4 regions of the Enterobacter sp. FW301-JW81 genome follow, and region 4 is predicted to be linked to each of the others. Evidence: predicted binding sites of a transcription regulator. Region 4 holds the regulator's gene; each other region holds the start of a gene.

Region 1 (3,591 bases), on a different contig from region 4:
CCGCTTGCTGCAAGAGCCTGCAGCAATGCGCGGGATACAACGGTCTTGCCGACAGAGGTATCTGTACCAGTAACAAAGAAACGCTTAAGCATGACTCACTCCACCTCTTGGGTATGCTTCGAAAATATAAACCAGGTAAATAATTCAGTGGTGGAAGTCTACGGGATGCGTGCGCTACCCGGCTTGAGATAGCGCAATTTTTCTTACATCTGCGGAAAAGAGTTAACCCTGTAACAGGCGGATCAGCAGCGAGCCGTTATACATGGCGTCTTTGACCAGCGCCGCGCCGGCCATCGTGCCCTGGTTGGAAAACTGGGTGCTTTCTACCGCAATATTTTTGCTGTAGGCGGGCAGCGACTGCTGGTGAATGCAGGCCGAGATCGCCGGGAACAGGATCTCCGCCGCCTGGCTGAGCGGCGAGCCAATGAGGATTTTTTGCGGGTTAAAGAGGTTCACCATAATCGCCAGAATGCGGCCAACGTTATTCCCCACGCCGGTAATAATGTCCTTCGCCAGCAGATCGCCCTGGCGCGCGGCGGCGCAGAGTGAATCTACCGTTAGGGGTTGGCCGTGCAGCGACGAACTCATGGACTGGCCGAGCCGCACCTGCGCCAGTTCCAGCACGCTTTCCACGCTGGCAATGGTCTCCAGACAGCCGTGGTTCCCGCAGTAGCAGCGCTTGCCGTACGGGTCGACCTGGGTGTGTCCAATTTCCACCAGGCTGCTGCTTCCGGCGTGAAGAAGACGTCCGTCGGTGATCACGCCCGCCCCGACGTTATGGTCGATGACCACCTGAATCACATCCCGCGCGCCGCGGGAGGCGCCGAACAGCGCCTCCGCCATGGTCCAGGCGCTAATGTCGTGCTGAATATAGACCGGCACGCCGGTGTGGTTTTTCAGTACTTCGCCCAGCGGCATCTCTTTGACGTCTTCATAAAACGGCATGCGGTGAACAATGCCATTTTCGGTATCAATAATGCCCGGCATGGTGATGGCAATCGCGGTTAAGCGCTCAAGCCGCTGCTGGTGACGAATAAAGAAGTGATCGATGTGCGTGACAATCGCATCGAGAAGCGGTTCTTCCGCGTTGAGGGGCAGTTCAAGCCGGTCTTCCACCACCAGCTTGCTGCTGAGATCGCGCAGCGCGAGGAAGATCTCCCCCCGGCTGATGCGCAGCGACAGGTAGTGCCACGCTTCCGTCTCGACCACCAGCCCGACGGCCGGACGGCCGCGGCTGCCCGGCTCCTGAATTTCCGTTTCCTGAACCAGGTGCGCTTCCAGCATTTCGCGGACAATCTTGGTGATACTGGCGGGTGCCAGCTGTGCCAGGCGCGAAAGATCGATACGCGAAACCGGACCAAGCTGATCAATCAGGCGATACACCGCGCCAGCGTTGGTCTGCTTAATCTGATCGATATGCCCTGGCTGACTATCAGCAACCACCTCGTACTCCCTTATTTTCGAGCTTCGAAATAAACTGTGGGCTATGGTGAAGCACTTGCATGGCTGTCGTCAAATATTTACTTAGCCATGTGATTTACCGCACATTTTCGCTCACTTTTCCCTGGAAATATCACCCTAAAGAGGCGGTGATGAGCTGCTGTTTGAAGCGCTGCGCGGCATGGCTCTGTTCACGATGTTTTGACCAGACCAGCCACATCTCTGAAACGGCGTCCTCTTCGGCGATGGTCACCCAGCGCATTTCGCGCAATTGTACCCTTTTAAAGGAGGCCGGGAGAATAGACACCCCCAGCCCGGCGGCGACCAGGCCAATAATGGTCATCGCTTCCCCGACTTCCTGGGTAATGACCGGCGCAAGGTCGTAGCGGCGCATCAGCCCCAGAATATCGTCGTACAGCCCCGTCCCGACCTGCGGGTCAAAAAAGACGAACGGCTCTTTTGCCAGCTCTGCCAGCGACACCGACGGACGCGACGCCAGCGGATGATCGCGCGGGATCATGGCCATCAGCGGCTCGCGCAGAATGACCTGCCACGCCAGCGTATCCGGCAGTTGGGTATTACGCATCAGCCCCAGATCCAGCGAACCTTCGTTCAGAGGCGCGATCTGCTCGCGGGTATTGATTTCGCGCGTCTGAATGTGAACATCCGGGAAATGGCGACGAAATGACGAAAGGGTCTCCGAGACGGCGCTGATAAACGGCGCGGACGAGGTAAACCCGATTCGCAGTTCTCCCGCTTCCCCGAGATACAGCCGTTCTGCCCGGGCGGCGGCATCCTCGACCATGCTCAGGATTTGTCGGCTGTCGACGAGAAACTGCTTTCCCGCCGCCGTCAGGCTCACGCTGCGGTTGGTGCGGGCCAGAAGACGCGCCCCGACCTGCTGTTCCAGGATCTGAATCTGCTGGCTTAACGGTGGCTGAGAGATGTTCAGCCGTGCCGCCGCGCGGCCAAAATGCAGCTCTTCGGCGACGGCGACAAAGTAGCGGAGATGACGCAGCTCGATATTCATATTTTTAAAGTATCATTTGAGATTATTAATATATTAGACAGAATATTTACATTTTCCTACCCTGAAGAGGTGGTCATACCCGTCACCAGAAATCACGGGGATGTTTAAGCAAGGAAACTGTGTGAGTCGTACAACTTCCATTGATATCGATCCGGCCAGCGACATCAATGATTTACCCGCCGCATCGCAGCCGGTTCAGTTTATTAAACGTGGTACCCCCCAATTTATGCGCGTTACGCTGGCGCTTTTTTCCGCCGGTCTGGCGACCTTCGCCCTGCTCTATTGCGTTCAGCCGATCCTGCCCGTGCTTTCGCACGAGTTTGGCGTATCGCCTGCCAGCAGCAGCATTTCACTCTCGATTTCTACCGGTATGCTGGCGGTTGGCCTGCTCTTTACCGGCCCGCTTTCCGACGCCATTGGCCGCAAGCAGGTGATGGTGACGGCTCTGATGCTGGCCTCGGTCTGTACGCTACTCTCGACCATGATGACCAGCTGGCACGGCATTCTGGTGATGCGCGCGCTGATTGGGCTATCGCTCAGCGGCGTGGCGGCGGTCGGGATGACTTACCTTAGCGAGGAGATCCACCCGAGCTTTGTTGCCTTCTCGATGGGGCTTTACATCAGCGGGAATTCGATCGGCGGGATGAGCGGACGCCTGCTGAGCGGGGTGTTCACGGACTTCTTTAACTGGCGTATTGCGCTGGCCGCGATCGGGTGTTTTGCGCTGGCATCAGCCCTGATGTTCTGGAAAATTCTGCCGGAGTCGCGTCATTTCCGTCCTACCTCCCTGCGCCCGAAAACGCTGTTTATCAACTTCCGCCTGCACTGGCGCGACAAGGGGCTGCCGCGCCTGTTCCTGGCAGGCTTCCTGCTGATGGGCTCTTTCGTTACGCTGTTTAACTATATTGGCTATCGCCTGATGCTCTCTCCGTGGCACCTGAGCCAGGCGGTGGTCGGCCTGCTTTCCGTGGCGTACCTGACCGGCACCTGGAGCTCGCCGAAGGCCGGGGCGATGACCGCACGCTATGGGCGCGGCCCGGTCATGCTGTTCTTCACGGCGATGATGCTGCTCGGCCTGCTGCTGACGCTCTTCTCCTCCCTGTGGCTGATTTTTGCCGGCA
Region 2 (3,591 bases), on a different contig from region 4:
TTTTCAGGCGCACGACTCGAAATAGCTGTCCGTGTCTTTTATGTAAAGATCGTTCTGACACAGATGCTGGATTTGACCAGGCTTCAATGTAAAGCGGATTTTTTGAAGCCAGGAGCGTTTTATTTTGCTGGTATTGTCGCGAGATAATCCATAGTCATGGATTATCTCATGAACAAAACGAATACTCTGTGCAGAAACATAAACTGGTGTTTTGGTGAGCTGAATCAGTTTGCTGATCCAAATATCATCCGCGCGAGGACAGACCTTAATAAAATCCTCGTTAAAATGGAAATACTCCGGAATCATATTTTTCTTGAGCACAACGCCACCGAGACCAGTGATGATATAGTTTTGCTCAACAACTTTTGGCACGGTGATAAGCGGAAAATTACGATAGGTATCAAGAAGTTCTTTCTTCTTCTTTACTGTTTCACGCACGCGCGCAGCAACCACATATTCCTGATTGTGGCGGTAGAAATCATCCAGCAGGGTTTCTGCCCAAATTTCGTTATAGATAGCGTCATCGTCGGCATAAATCAGAATATCGTCGTTGGTTGCCTCTTGTAGCGCCGGGAACAGTTTACGATAAGGCCCGGTGTTTTTAACCCATTTAAAAACCAGGGTTGTACCCGTCTGGCGAATTTTCTGCGCCCATTCAGGTTCTTCAGTGATGCCTTCGTCACTGAGATAAGGTGTGCTGGAGACCCACACAACAATTAGATCGACCTTCTTACTCTGGTTCGCCAGTGACCATACTGTTTGCGAACAGAGATAAAGGCGCGATTTTGTTGTTGTTAAGTTAATGCTGATCATCGAACTAAGTGTGCTCCAGGAAATAAAAAAGACCCTATAAATACAGATAAAACTGATTTTATAAGTAGGCGCATCATAGCACTTAGAGGATCAGATGTAACCCCGCTGACTTAGCAGAAAATGGCAAGAATGGGACTTACGGCAATAATTGCTGTTCCGAAAGGATGAGCGTGGTGGGGATTGCGAGTAATAAGACCCCGATGATTTGGGGTCTTTTAAGATACTTTAATGCTTCAGAATGATCAGTTCAAACGCACCGGCATACCGGAGCGGTTCTGCACAGCCTGATCGACAATCGCCGTTTCCACGTCTGGCTGAGAGGTTACAGCCTGCACCGCGCTGTTCAGCGTAACTGGTACGACTTCGTTGTTGTTGATCTGATCTTCGCTGGTAGACAGCGGGTTGTGCACTTCGATGTAGCGGCTGCCGTCTGGCTCAGACGTCGCTTTCACCGGTTCGTTGATGAACTGCACACGCGTACCGACCGGCACGTTTTCGAACAGGAACTTGATGTCTTCGTTACGCAGACGCACGCAGCCGTGGCTCACGCGCAGGCCGATACCGAAGTTGGCGTTGGTACCGTGAATGGCGTACAGACGGCCAATGTAGAGCGCGTACAGACCCATTGGGTTATCCGGGCCTGCCGGCACAACGGCTGGCAGCGGTTCGCCTGCAGCGATGTATTCCGCGTGCATTTTGGCCGTCGGCGTCCAGGTTGGGCCCGCTTTCTTACGCTCAACTTTGGTGGTCCAGTTCATTGGGGTGTCTTTACCCAACTGGCCGATACCGATTGGCAGCACGATAACGGTGTTGGTGCCTTTCGGATAGTAATACAGACGCATTTCCGCGCTGTTAATCACGATACCTTCGTGAACGGTATCCGGCAGGATCAGCTGCTGAGGAATATTCAGCACGGTACCCGCTTTCGGCAGATACGGGTCTACGCCCGGGTTCGCTTCCAGCATGTTAGACAGGCCCAGCTGGTACTGCGCAGCGAAATACTCGAGTGGCTGAGAGTTACCTTCCGGAACGGTGACCACCTGGTTTTGTCCCACCAGACGGCTACCGTCGGTCGGCAGCGGATACGTCACCGCAGAAGCGGTCTTACAAAAACCTACTACGGCTAACGCCGCCGCAAAAAGCGTTGTTAATTTCATGTTCATGTTGTGCGAGGTATCTAAGCCATTCAGGCGATGAGTTGATAAGTCTGAATCTGTGATGGGAGCGCATTATATGTGCATTCCCGCTAACAGGGAATTCAGATGTGTACGAAATCACATTTTTTTCGATTTTGTTAAAGTTTAGTGGATTGCCGCAACACGGGATCTCAATTCGGAATTGTGGCATAATGCCGTGTTTATCACACTTTTCGCAGGAATCTCCCCGTGTTAGTTACCAGCAACGTCACTATGCAGTTTGGCAGTAAGCCGCTGTTCGAAAACATTTCCGTCAAATTTGGCGGCGGCAACCGTTACGGCCTCATTGGTGCCAACGGTAGCGGTAAATCCACCTTTATGAAGATCCTCGGCGGTGACCTGGAGCCGACGCTCGGCAACGTTTCGCTCGATCCTAACGAGCGCATCGGTAAGCTGCGTCAGGATCAGTTCGCCTTCGAAGAATTCACCGTACTTGATACGGTGATCATGGGGCACGCGGAGCTGTGGGAAGTAAAGCAGGAGCGCGATCGCATTTACGCCCTGGCTGAAATGAGCGAAGAAGACGGCTATAAAGTGGCCGATCTGGAAACGCAGTACGGCGAGATGGACGGTTACTCTGCGGAAGCGCGCGCGGGCGAGCTGCTGCTGGGCGTAGGCATTCCCGTTGAACAGCATTACGGCCCGATGAGCGAAGTTGCGCCAGGCTGGAAGCTGCGTGTCCTGCTGGCGCAGGCGCTGTTCTCTAACCCGGACATTCTGCTGCTCGATGAACCGACGAACAACCTGGACATCGACACCATCCGCTGGCTGGAGCAGACGTTGAACGATCGCGACAGCACCATGATCATCATTTCGCACGACCGTCACTTCCTGAACATGGTCTGTACGCACATGGCGGATCTGGACTACGGCGAGCTGCGCGTTTACCCGGGCAACTACGACGAATACATGACGGCGGCCACCCAGGCGCGCGAGCGTCTGCTGGCCGACAACGCCAAGAAGAAAGCACAGATTGCTGACCTGCAGTCCTTCGTCAGCCGCTTCAGCGCCAACGCCTCTAAATCGCGTCAGGCGACCTCGCGCGCCCGTCAGATTGACAAGATCAAGCTCGACGAAGTTAAAGCCTCCAGCCGTCAGAACCCGTTCATCCGCTTCGAGCAGGACAAGAAACTGTTCCGTAACGCGCTGGAAGTGGAAGCCCTGGCAAAAGGTTTTGAGAACGGCCCGCTGTTTAAAAAATTCAACCTGCTGCTGGAAGTGGGCGAGAAGATTGCCATTCTGGGCGCCAACGGCGTGGGTAAATCCACCATGCTGAAAACCCTGGTGGGCGAACTGCAGCCGGACAACGGCACCGTGAAGTGGTCTGAAAACGCGCAGATCGGTTACTACGCGCAGGATCACGAGTATGAGTTCGAAAACGATCTGACGGTGTTCGACTGGATGAGCCAGTGGAAGCAGGAAGGCGACGACGAGCAGGCGGTGCGCAGCATCCTGGGCCGTCTGCTGTTCAGCCAGGACGACATCAAAAAGCCAGCTAAAGTACTCTCCGGTGGTGAAAAAGGCCGCATGCTGTTCGGCAAGCTGATGATGGAAAAACCAAACATCCTGGTGATGGACGAAC
Region 3 (3,591 bases), on a different contig from region 4:
CCGACCAGGACAGACAGGCTGTAAAAAACGCGCTTTAACATGCAGATGGCTCGTACCGAAGGTGAAATTTAACTCAGGCTACTTTACCCGCCTGGTTAGCGCAAGAAACAGAGACTCAACTGAGGGGTTTTTCAGCAAACGGGCGGGCATTTCTGCCCGCCGGAAGGATTACGCAAGCAGCACGCGGTCAATCGTCGTACAGCCGAGCGCCTTAAGCGTCGCGGCGGTTGCATCCCACTGAATCAGCGGCGCATCGGCAATTTCGGCCAGAATGGCGCGCTGAATGTCAGGGTAGTCATAGCCGTTCAGGCTCAGCAGGTTAAGTGCGCCCTGCAGCGGCGGCAGCGTTGGGTTAAACGCGGCGTTTTCCGCATAGCTGCCGCTAAAGGTACGGCCATCGCGGCACTGCAGCGCGACGCCGCTCGGGGACTTGCTGTACGGCGTATGGCTCTTGTTGGCAGCGGCAATGGCCGCCTGGTTCAGGTCATCGCCGGACAGGGCGAAACCGTGGTCCTGCTCGTCCATCAGCAGCGTTTTGATCTCCAGATCTTTCGGGCCAAACGCGTCCGGCAGGTAATCCGCCAGCGTGTGCGGCGCGCGACCCGGCAGGTTGATGCGCAGCTGCAGCCCGCTGTTCAGCTCGTTCATGAACTGACGGCAGTGGCCGCACGGGGTGTAGTTCACGGTAATGGCGCTCAGCGCTTTTTCACCGCGCAACCAGGCGTGACTGATGGCGCTCTGCTCGGCGTGAACGGTTTGCTGCATGGTTGCGCCCAGGAACTCCATATTGCCGCCGAAGTACCAGGTGCCGCTGACGCCCCGCGCAATGGCCCCGACGTTGAAGTGGGAGAGATCGGCCCGCGCGCAGGCGGCGGCCAGGGGGAGCAGTGCGAAAGCCAGCGCGTCTTCGTCCAGTCCCGTTGCCTGTTTCAGCATCGTGACCTGCTCAGCCGTCAGCAGGGCGGGGAAGTGTGCATCTGCCAGAACGGGAGCCAGGGCTGACTGCAAATTCTCTGCAAGCTGGGCGAAAGCAGCTTGAAAACGTGGGTGCATGGCGTTTGCCTCATAAAGGTTAATGGATCGGTAGTTTACGGAGCCGTCAGGGCTTTATATGTGATCCACTTCTCATTATGTATGCAACTTATGAAATCAAAATGAAATTTGCGCGACGCATCGCAAATTTTAGCCCATTACCGCCAGGATCAGCGGGAAAATGAACGGGGCCAGCAGGGAGGTGATAATCCCGCAGATCACCAGCGCCAGGGAGCTAAACGCCCCTTCCTGATAGTCCAGCTCCGCGCAGCGGGCGGTGCCCAGCGCGTGCGAAGCGGTGCCCATCGACAGCCCACGTGCAGCCTTAGTATGAATACGCATCGCGTTCAGCAGGGTGTGGCCAAACACCGCGCCGAGAATCCCGACGAAAATAACGCACATCGCGCTGATGGCCGGAATACCGCCGAGGCTGCCGCCGACCGCCATCGCGATAGGCGTAGTCACCGATTTCGGCAGGATAGAGGCCGCAATCTGCGGAGAAGCCCCCATCAGCATCGCCACCGACGTCCCGGTGATCATCGCCACAAGGCTGCCCACAAAACAGATGGTAATGATGGATTTCCAGCGAGCGCGGATCTGGTGCAGTTGCTCATAAAGCGGAAAGGCCAGCGCGACAACGGCGGGCTGCAGCAGGTCGTTTAAAATTTTGCTGCCGGCAAAGTAGCGTTCATAAGGAATGCCGGTGAGCAGCAGGAACGGAATAATCACCACCATCGCCACCAGCAGCGGGTTCAGCAAGGGCATTTTGAAACGTGCGGCAAGCTTACGCGCGGCGAAGAACACCGCCAGGGTTAACGGCAGCGACCACCAGATATTGGCCATCATTTTTTTGTTTTCTCCCCAATCACGTTACGTTCGCCATGCACCAGATGCGAACTCCAGCTCACTACCAGGAAAACCACCAGCGTACTGACCGCGCAGGAGACCACAATCGGGCCGAACTGGGCCTTGAGCAAATCAAAATACTGCATGACCCCGACGCCGATAGGCACGAAAAGCAGCGCCATATAGCGAATGAGAACGAAGCAGCCGGGGTTGACCCACTTTGCGGGCAAGATTTGTAATGCCAGCAAAACAAAGAGGATCAGCATACCGATAATGCTGCCGGGAATGGTGATAGGCAGCAGCGACGCGATGAAAATCCCGGCATACAGGCAGGCGTAAATCAGGACGAATGCGCGCAGATATTGCCAGATAATGTTCAATGATTTACTCATGGTGATAGTCCTTGCTGAAACGCATTCATCATACAATTAAACCTAAAAATGTGCCATGGATCACATCATGAATTTTGAGCATACCAGACATTCCAGAATGGAACGTCCGGTATCACCTTATGGAGACAGGCTACAGTTTAGAGGAAAGGGATTGCGCTGGCGAAGTGACGCGCCAGAGATTGCATCAGCGCGAGGCGGTCAGTTTATCGAGAAAGGAATACAGCGCCTGGTTCATTTCGCCATAATCATGGGAGCGGATTTTTTCCGCCGTTTCGACAAAACGGAATTCACCCGCACGGCGGAGGTCGTTCTGCGAATGCTCAATCAGCAGCTCTACCACCTCCGGCGTCAGTTCCATATGGCACTGAAAACCGTAAACCCGTTCGCCGTATTGCACGATCTGGCGGGGACAGCCCTCGCTGTAAGCGAGAACCTTAGCCTGCGGCGTCAACCCCGGCATGTCGTTATGCCAGTGACCGACGTTCAGCACGCTGCCAAAGTCCTTAAACAGCGGGTTCGCCTTGCCTGCATCCGTGAGCCTGACGGGAAATTTGCCGATCTCTTTTTCCGGGCTATGACAAAACGCTGCGCCCAGCGCCTCACCGATAAGCTGTGAGCCCAGACAAACGCCTATCACCGTTTTACCTGCCTCTATCGCGCGGCTGATGAGTGCCTTTTCCGCCTGTGCATCAAACCAGGGGCATTCCTCAAGCGTAGTGGCGGGTGACTGCGGGCCTCCCATGATGATAAGCAGGTCTGTGCGCCCCAGCTCCTCGGGTAAAGGATCGCCCTCATAAACTCTGGTGTAGCTCAGACGACAGCCGCGATTTTTCCCCCAGATCTCATAGGCGCCTGGCGCTTCGAAATGTTCATGAATGATAAAATGGATGTGCATTGCGTCTCTCTCTGGTTACGTGTACAAGCAGCATCATAAGAGGAAGGGGGGAATGTGAAATGCCAACCGTTATCGATAAAACGCCAATTCACGACGATGCCATCGGATGGTCAAGAGGGGCCATTAGCTATACGCGCGGCGAAGTGGATCCGCCTCACCAGCATTCGCAGGGGCAGCTACTGTTTGCCATCAAAGGGGTCATGCTGGTCGAAACCGGCAGCAAACGCTGGGTCATACCGCCGCAGCGCGCGCTGTGGATCCCTCCCTTTCAGGAACACACCTACAGCGTGCTATCCACAACGGAGCTCCGTGCGGTCTGGTTTAGCCCGACGCTGATATCGCAATGCGAGCCTTTTAAGCGGAAAGAAGAGGTTCACGTGATTATGGCGACAGCGTTGTTCAAAGAGCTGATTGCCGGGCTGTTCA
Region 4 (3,591 bases):
GCCCAGCTGAATCTCCGTGCGGCGGAGGTCGAAGGCGACAGCTTTCACCGCTACACGCGCCCTGAGATGGACATGGCCATCCGTAAGGCGCGCGATCTGGGTAAACACATCAGCTACTTCGGCCCGGAAGCCAATGACTTCGGCCTGCTGGAGCAAACCTTCCACGAATATGGCCTGAGCGGCACAGGGCAGTCCCGTAAGTATCTGCACACTTACGACGAAGCCGTGCCCTGGAACCAGGTACCGGGCACCTTTACCCCCTGGCAGCCGCTGCCGGAACCCACCGACGTGCTGTTCTACGAAGGATTACACGGCGGCGTGGTCACGCCCCAGCACGACGTGGCGCGCCACGTGGATCTGCTGGTCGGGGTGGTTCCTATCGTTAACCTGGAGTGGATCCAGAAGCTGACGCGTGACATGAGCGAGCGCGGCCACTCGCGCGAGGCGGTGATGGATTCCGTCGTTCGCTCAATGGAAGACTACATCAATTACTTAACGCCGCAATTCTCCCGCACGCACATTAACTTCCAGCGCGTGCCGACGGTGGACACCTCCAACCCGTTTGCCGCCAAAACGATCCCTTCTCTGGATGAGAGCTTTGTGGTGATCCATTTCCGCAATCTTGAAGGCATCGATTACCCCTGGCTGCTGGCGATGCTGCAGGGCTCGTTTATTTCGCACATGAATACATTGGTGGTGCCGGGCGGAAAAATGGGACTGGCAATGGAGCTTATCATGACGCCGCTGGTGGAGCGGCTGATGGAAGGGAAGCAGATCGCATAATCATTTTTGCCCGGTGGCGCTGCGCTTACCGGGCCTACAATCCGTAGGGCGGGTAAGCGCAGCGCCACCCGCCAAAAGATTAAGCCTCGATCACTTCATACGAATGGGTAATTTTTACCGCTTTCTCCAGCATTAACGCCACAGAGCAGTACTTCTCCGCAGACAGGTCCACCGCGCGTGAGACCGCCGCGTCTTTCAGCGCTTTACCGGTGACAACAAAGTGAAGATTAATGTGGGTGAACAGGCGTGGCGCCTCTTCCCGGCGCTCTGAGGTGAGTTTGACCTCGCAATCCGTCACGTCATGACGGCCTTTTTGCAGAATCGACACCACGTCAATCGCGCTGCATCCGCCTGCCGCCATCAGCACCATTTCCATTGGGCTTGGCGCTTTATCACCGGAGTTACCATCCATCAAAATCTGGTGTCCTGACGCGGACTCGCCCAGGAACGTTAAACCTTCAACCCACTTCACGCGCGCTTGCATATTTTTGAACTCCAACGTTGCATTTTTGGTGACAGATTACGCGTGCGTTACATTTCTCGCAATGGAAGGCGACCTGCATCATGCTGAAGCGAGACACCAGGAGACACGCGGCGAAAGCTATGCTAAAACACTCAGGATGCTACAGTAATACATTGACGTTACACGTGTATGCAGAGGACATCAAACTTTACTGGCTGCGAAACGTTACGGTAGCCGACTTCCCAGGGTATGGGTAAGAATTCGATTGCAACCCCAGAGTCCGGATGCATCTGATGACTCTGGTGACAGCTTATAACAGAGGATAACAGCGCATGGTGCTTGGCAAACCGCAAACAGACCCGACTCTCGAATGGTTCTTGTCTCATTGCCACATTCATAAGTACCCATCGAAGAGCACGCTGATTCACCAGGGTGAAAAAGCGGAAACGTTGTATTACATCGTTAAAGGCTCGGTGGCAGTGCTGATCAAAGATGAAGAAGGGAAAGAGATGATCCTTTCTTATCTGAACCAGGGCGATTTCATCGGTGAACTGGGCCTGTTTGAAGAGGGCCAGGAACGTAGCGCCTGGGTTCGTGCAAAGACAGCATGTGAAGTGGCTGAAATTTCTTACAAGAAGTTCCGTCAGCTGATTCAGGTTAACCCTGACATCCTGATGCGTCTTTCTTCCCAGATGGCGCGCCGTCTGCAGGTCACCTCTGAGAAAGTGGGTAACCTCGCCTTCCTGGACGTAACTGGCCGTATTGCACAAACGCTGCTGAACCTGGCGAAACAGCCAGACGCAATGACCCACCCGGACGGCATGCAAATTAAAATTACCCGTCAGGAAATTGGTCAGATCGTCGGTTGTTCCCGTGAGACAGTGGGCCGTATCCTGAAAATGCTGGAAGATCAAAACCTGATCTCCGCCCACGGTAAAACCATCGTGGTCTACGGAACGCGTTAATTCCGCTTAAACGGCGTGTCACCGCAGGGTGTCACGCCGTTTTTGTCTCTACTCCCCATGTGGCGCAGGCTGATCTATCACCCCGAAGTTAACTACGCACTGCGACAAACGCTGGTGTTGTGTCTTCCTGTGGCCGTGGGCTTGATCCTCGGACATCTTCAGCAAGGTCTGCTGTTTTCTCTCGTGCCCGCCTGCTGCAACATCGCCGGTCTGGACACGCCGCATAAGCGCTTTTTCAAACGTCTGACTATTGGCGGCTGCCTGTTTGCGGGCTGCAGCCTCGCCGTACAGCTTCTGCTTGCCCGGGACATCCCGCTGCCGCTGATCCTGACCGTGCTGGCCATGACCCTCGGCGTCACCGCCGAAATCAGCTCGCTGCACGCCCGCCTGCTTCCCGCCTCGCTGATTGCGGCCATTTTCACGCTGAGCCTCGCCGGGAATATGCCGGTGTGGGAGCCGCTGCTGATCTACGCTCTGGGGACGCTGTGGTACGGGCTGTTCAACTGGTTCTGGTTCTGGCTGTGGCGCGAACAGCCGCTGCGTGAATCTCTGAGCCTGCTCTATGTGCAGCTGGCGGATTACTGCGAAGCCAAATATACCCTGCTCACCCAGCATACCGATCCGGAAAAATCCTTGCCGCCGCTGCTGACGCGCCAGCAAAAGGTGGTAGATCTGATAAGCCAGTGCTATCAGCAGCTGCACATGCTCGCCGCCAACAAAAACCACGAATACAAACGGCTGCTGCGCACCTTCCAGGTCGGTCTCGATCTGCAGGAACATATCTCCGTTAGCCTTCACCATCCGCAGGAGGTACAAAAGCTGGTCGAGCGCAGCCACGCCGAAGCGGTGATCCGCTGGAACGCGCAGACAGTATCGGCACGTCTGCGGGTCCTGGCTGACGATATTCTCTACCACCGCTACCCCACGCGCTTTAACATGGAAAAACAGCTCGGCGCGCTGGAGAAAATCGCACGCCAGCATCCGGATAACCCGGTTGGCCAGTTTGCCGCCTGGCACTTCAGCCGCATCGCCCGCGTGCTGCGCACGCAGCGCCCGCTTTATCCCCGCGATCTGATGGCGGATAAGCAGAAACGGTTGCCGCTACTGCCCGCGCTCAGAAGCTATCTTTCTCTTAAATCATCCGCCCTGCGCAACGCCGCCAGGATCAGCGTTATGCTCAGTACCGCCAGCCTGATGGGCATGGCGCTGCATCTGCCGAAACCCTACTGGATCTTAATGACCGTGCTGTTTGTCACCCAGAACGGCTACGGCGCCACGCGGGTGCGTATTCTGCACCGGGCCGGCGGAACGATGGCCGGGCTGATTATTGCGGGCGTGACGCTACACTTCCACGTGCCGGAAGGCTATACCCTGGCTGGC

The links. Region 4 encodes CRP, which controls carbon source genes, mostly activating them, when cyclic AMP is high. Its sites were predicted from a motif close to ATGTGANNNNNNTCACAT; they were not measured.
Region 1: the regulator CRP is predicted to act here: its motif matches at 1,531-1,548, upstream of mlc (sugar metabolism global transcriptional regulator Mlc).
Region 2: the regulator CRP is predicted to act here: its motif matches at 2,076-2,093, upstream of ldtB (L,D-transpeptidase).
Region 3: the regulator CRP is predicted to act here: its motif matches at 2,319-2,336, upstream of AC3WOK_RS08780 (CidA/LrgA family protein).

What each region holds. Positions count from the first base shown of each region.
Region 1 covers NZ_JBYTBA010000001.1:791,144-794,734, reverse strand. The annotation lists gene bioD (dethiobiotin synthase) at 1-92, opposite strand, end outside; gene mlc (sugar metabolism global transcriptional regulator Mlc) at 223-1,443, opposite strand; gene AC3WOK_RS03855 (LysR family transcriptional regulator) at 1,574-2,470, opposite strand; gene AC3WOK_RS03850 (MFS transporter) at 2,592-3,591, shown strand, end outside.
Region 2 covers NZ_JBYTBA010000001.1:91,407-94,997, forward strand. The annotation lists gene AC3WOK_RS00420 (glycosyltransferase) at 4-813, opposite strand; gene ldtB (L,D-transpeptidase) at 1,056-1,976, opposite strand; gene AC3WOK_RS00430 (ABC-F family ATPase) at 2,199-3,591, shown strand, end outside.
Region 3 covers NZ_JBYTBA010000002.1:391,286-394,876, forward strand. The annotation lists gene sanA (outer membrane permeability protein SanA) at 1-41, opposite strand, end outside; gene cdd (cytidine deaminase) at 169-1,053, opposite strand; gene AC3WOK_RS08775 (CidB/LrgB family autolysis modulator) at 1,183-1,878, opposite strand; gene AC3WOK_RS08780 (CidA/LrgA family protein) at 1,875-2,270, opposite strand; gene AC3WOK_RS08785 (type 1 glutamine amidotransferase) at 2,455-3,165, opposite strand; gene AC3WOK_RS08790 (AraC family transcriptional regulator) at 3,225-3,591, shown strand, end outside.
Region 4 covers NZ_JBYTBA010000008.1:145,187-148,777, reverse strand. The annotation lists gene AC3WOK_RS21305 (phosphoribulokinase) at 1-783, shown strand, start outside; gene AC3WOK_RS21300 (OsmC family protein) at 863-1,267, opposite strand; gene crp (cAMP-activated global transcriptional regulator CRP) at 1,579-2,211, shown strand; gene AC3WOK_RS21290 (YccS/YhfK family putative transporter) at 2,269-3,591, shown strand, end outside.